2 regions of the Streptomyces castrisilvae genome follow, and region 2 is predicted to be linked to the other one. Evidence: riboswitches for the same ligand, from Rfam matches in the RefSeq annotation. Region 2 holds a riboswitch; the other holds the start of a gene.

Region 1 (2,389 bases), 2.5 Mb from region 2:
GCCCCGCACTCGCCGGCCTCACCCGGGTCGCTGCCGAGCAGGGTGCGCACGAGCGGGTGGGCGCAGAAGAGGCCGTCGCGCACCCCGATGCCGTACTCGGCGGACAGGGCGGCGGCGAAGTGGGAGCTGTTCCAGCCCTCCACCACGAACGAGATCACGCCGACCCGCGGGGCGTCGTCGCCGAACAGCGAGAGCACCTTGACCTCGGGGACCTCGGCGAGCCCGGCCAGCACCTCGCCGACGAGGTGCTGCTCACGGGCGACCAGCCGGTCGAAGCCGGCCTCGGTGAGCGCCTTGCAGGCGGAGGCGATGGAGTAGACGCCGATGACGTTGGGCGAACCGGCCTCGTGGCGGGCGGCGGTGGTGTGCCACTCGACGTCGACCCCGCCGTCCGCGCGCCGGGCGACCTTGCGGGAGGCGCCGCCGCCGGCGAGGTACGGCTCGGCGCCGCACAGCCAGTCGGAGCGGCCGGCCAGGACACCCGAGCCGAACGGCGCGTACAGCTTGTGCCCGGAGAAGGCGACCCAGTCCACGTCCAGTTCGGCGATGTCGAGGGGGTGGTGCGGGGCCAGCTGGGCGGCGTCCAGGACGATCCTCGCGCCGTGGGCGTGCGCGGCGGCGGCCAGTTCCCTGACCGGCCACAGCTCACCGGTGACGTTGGACGCGCCGGTCACGCAGACCAGCGCGGGACCAATGGGGCCTCCCCTGCTCGAACGAAGCTGAGAGCTCGGGGAAGGCTCACGGTCGGCGAGGGCGCGCTCCAGGGTGGCGACGGCCTGGGCGGGGGTGCGCGGGGCGTTCAGGTAGGTCACCCGGGCATCGCGCCAGGGCAGCAGCGAGGCGTGGTGCTCGGTCTCGAAGACGAAGACCTGGCAGTCGGCGGGCAGCGCGGCGGCCAGCAGGTTCAGCGAATCGGTGGTCGACCGGGTGAAGACCACCTGGTCCCCGGGGCGGCAGCCCAGGAACTCGGCCACCGTGGCGCGGCTGCCCTCGAAGAGATCCGTGGACAGCTGCGAGAGGTAACCGGCCCCGCGGTGGACGCTGCCGTAGTACGGGGCGTACGCGGCCACGTCGTCCCACACCCGCTTCAGCGCCGGGGCGCTCGCGGCGTAGTCCAGCGCGGCGTACCCGACCTCTCCCCCGGTGACCAACGGGACGAGGACATCCTCACCCAGAACCGGCAGAGGCGCACAAAGGGACTGGTCGGCGGCAGCGGCGAAGACAGACATGACGAACTCCCGTTACAGGCAGGCGAATTCCGCGTGCCTGCGGGTACGCGGCAGCACGGAGTGGAGAGAAGAGGGGTACGCGGAACAGGGCCGAGGGCCCTAACGCATTCGCTTGCTCACAAGAGGCTCCCTGAGGACCAAGGACCCCACGGGCGGACGTCACGCGACGTCAAGGGGTCCGCGCTTGCCGCAGACCTCGCTGCCTACGGCCTGGTCTTCACCCGGGGCACCCCGCCACGGACGGAGGGTTGCCGGACAGCGGGCCGGGGCCGTAGTCGCTGTCACTCATGACCTGCGCAGCATCCTGCCATATGTACGGGAACGCGCAAGGCGCGGTCCAGAATCCGGACCGCGCCCTGCCGCACACCCATGGGCTCACGCGTTGCTGGCGACGACCCATCTCTCCAGCGCCCGCCCGGCCGCCCCCGAGTCGATGGACTCGGCGGCCTTCGCCATTCCGGCGCGGATCTGCTCGGTGAGCGTGCCCTCGCCCGGGTCCAGCGCGACCAGCGCGGCCGCCGAGTTGAGCAGGACGGCGTCCCGCACCGGGCCCGTCCCACCGGCCAGCAGCCGGCGGGCCACATCGGCGTTGTACGAGGCGTCGGCGCCGCGCAGCGCCTCCACCGGGACCAGTTCCAGGCCGACGTCGCGCGGGTCGAAGGACTCCTCGCGCACCGCGCCGTCCCGGGCCACCCACACCCGCGAGGTCGCGGTGGTGGTCAGCTCGTCCAGCCCGTCGTCCCCCCGGAAGACCAGGGCCGAGTTGCCGCGTTCGGCGAGGACACCGGCGACGATGGGGGCCATCCGCAGATCGGCGACCCCGATGGCCTGCGAGCGCACCCTGGCCGGATTGGTCAGCGGCCCGAGGATGTTGAAGGTGGTCGGCGCGCCCAGCTCCGCCCGCGCCTTGGCCGCGTGGCGCAGGGCCGGGTGGAACTTCACCGCGAAGCAGAAGGTGATGCCGGCCTCCTCGGCCACCTCCACCACCCGCCGCGGGGACAGCTCCAGGTTGACGCCGAGCTTCCCGAGGACGTCGGAGGAACCGCTGGCCGACGACGAGGCGCGGCTGCCGTGCTTGACGACCTTGGCACCGGTCCCGGCCACGACGATCGCGGACATCGTGGAGATGTTGACGGTCTTGGCCATGTCGCCGCCGGTGC
Region 2 (2,389 bases):
GGCCGCGGGAGAGCCGCACCTGCGCGGTGCGGTAGATGGCGGCCGCCATCCGGCCGAGCGCCTGGCCGTCCTGGTGGCGGTGGACGCGGACGCCGACATCGACCTGGGCGAGGGCGTCCAGGCCGACGGTGTGCAGGGCGTCGACGAGCAGGCCCAGCTCCACCCCGTAACCGACCGGGAACGGCAGCCGCTCCAGGAGCGAGCGGCGTACGGCGTACTCGCCGCCCAGCGGCTGGACGAAGCCGGCCAGCAGCGGCCAGTGCAGATTGAGCAGCGGCCGGGCCACCAGCTCGGTGACGCGGCCGCCCTGGCCCGCCACCTCGCCGAGCGGCCGGTCGTACATGGCCTTGACGAACTGCACATCGGGTTCGGTCAGCAGGGGGCCGACGATGCCGGAGACGAAGTCCGCGGAGAAGTCCTTCAGGTCCGCGTCGATGAAGCACAGGATGTCGCCGCTGGTCACCAGGAGCGAGCGCCACAGCACCTCGCCCTTGCCGGGGACGGCCGGGAGGCGGGGCAGGATCGCGTCGCGGTGGACCACCCGGGCCCCGGCACGGCGGGCGACGTCGGCGGTGGCGTCCGTGGAGCCGGAGTCGATCACCACGAGCTCGTCGACCAGCCGGACCTTCTCCATGAGCTCGCGCCGGATGGTGGCGACGATGTCCCCGACGGTCTCGGCTTCGTTGAGAGCGGGTAGAACGACGCTCACGCCCGGACCGTGCGTACCCTTCACGACGGCCTGCGCACTCGCCTGCGGGCGGTCGGCCGCCGACCAGGAACGCCTGGCCAGCCAGCGTTCGACCTCTTCGAGCACGGTCGATACTCCCTGTATGTGATCCATCTCGCGGTTCGGACGACTATCTCAACAGTCCGATGCTTCGGTTACAGTCTTGAACAACGCGTACGACCGTCGCATGCCGGGGTCCGTACGCCGACAAACGCCTGGATCCATGGTCCAGTGCCACAGCGCTCATCCAGAGGGACAGAGGGAACGGCCCGTTGAAGTCCCGGCAACCCTCCTGCCGACCGCGAGGTTCGGTGGGGAAGGTGCCAATTCCGTCTTGTGGCGAAACGCGTCACGAGGAAGATGAGGAGAAAGGGCCTCGCCATCATGGCTGTTGAGACTGTCGCAGCACACACCGAATCCACTGTGGACCTGGGTCCCGCCGCGGCGCTTTCCTGCCGCGAGTGCGGCGAGCGGTTCGCACTCGGCCCGATCTTCGCCTGCGCGTCCTGTTTCGGGCCGCTCGAAGTGGCGTACGACCTGCCGAGCGGCTCCCCCGACGAGCTGAAGAAGCGCATCGAGGCCGGTCCGGACAACATCTGGCGCTACGCGCCGCTGCTCCCGGTCCCCTCCGATGTCGCGGACAAGCCCAATCTGAACCCCGGCTTCACCAAGCTGGTCAAGGCCGACAACCTCGCCCGCGAGCTGGGTGTGACCGGCGGCCTGTACGTCAAGGACGACTCCGGCAACCCGACGCACTCCTTCAAGGACCGCGTCGTCGCGATCGCCGTCGAGGCCGCCCGCGCCTTCGGTTTCACCACCCTGTCCTGCTCCTCCACCGGCAACCTCGCCGGAGCGGTCGGCGCCGCCGCCGCCCGCGCGGGGCTGCGGTCCTGCGTGTTCATCCCGCACGACCTGGAGCAGGGCAAGGTCGTCATGGCCGCGGTGTACGGCGGTGAGCTGGTCGGCATCGAGGGCAACTACGACGACGTCAACCGGTTCTGCTCGGAGCTCATCGGCGACCCGCTCGGCGAGGGCTGGGGTTTCGTCAACGTCAACCTCCGCCCGTACTACGGCGAGGGCTCCAAGACCCTGGCGTACGAGATCTGCGAGCAGCTCGGCTGGCGGCTGCCCGACCAGATCGTCATCCCGATCGCCTCCGGCTCGCAGCTGACGAAGATCGACAAGGGGCTGCGCGAGCTGATCCGGCTCGGCCTGGTCGAGGACAAGCCGTACAAGATCTTCGGCGCCCAGGCGGAGGGCTGCTCCCCGGTCTCCGCCGCCTTCAAGGCCGGCCACGACGTGGTCCGCCCGCAGAAGCCGAACACGATCGCCAAGTCCCTGGCGATCGGCAACCCGGCCGACGGCCCGTACGTCCTGGACATCGCCCGCCGCACCGGCGGCGCCGTCGAGGACGTCGACGACGAGCAGGTCGTCGACGCGATCAAGCTGCTGGCCCGCACCGAGGGCATCTTCGCCGAGACGGCGGGCGGGGTGACGGTCGGCGTGACGAAGAAGCTGATCGAGGCCGGTCTGCTCGACCCGTCGCTCACCACCGTCGTCCTGAACACCGGGGACGGCCTCAAGACGCTGGACGCGGTCGCCGCCACCTCGCAGGCCACCGCGACGATCCGCCCGAGCCTGGACGCCTTCCGCGCGGCCGGA

What was found. Region 2 has a riboswitch for S-adenosylmethionine ahead of thrC (threonine synthase). Riboswitches for the same ligand answer to the same signal wherever they lie in the genome.
Region 1: another riboswitch for S-adenosylmethionine. It lies ahead of P8A18_RS07845 (aminotransferase class V-fold PLP-dependent enzyme); the one in region 2 lies ahead of thrC (threonine synthase).

What each region holds. Positions count from the first base shown of each region.
Region 1 is NZ_CP120997.1:1,847,093-1,849,481, forward strand. Features, by position in the region: gene P8A18_RS07845 (aminotransferase class V-fold PLP-dependent enzyme) at 1-1,229, opposite strand, end outside; SAM riboswitch class IV at 1,405-1,522, opposite strand; gene trpD (anthranilate phosphoribosyltransferase) at 1,605-2,389, opposite strand, start outside.
Region 2 is NZ_CP120997.1:4,364,226-4,366,614, forward strand. Features, by position in the region: gene P8A18_RS18800 (glucosyl-3-phosphoglycerate synthase) at 1-814, opposite strand, end outside; SAM riboswitch class I at 968-1,094, shown strand; gene thrC (threonine synthase) at 1,112-2,389, shown strand, end outside.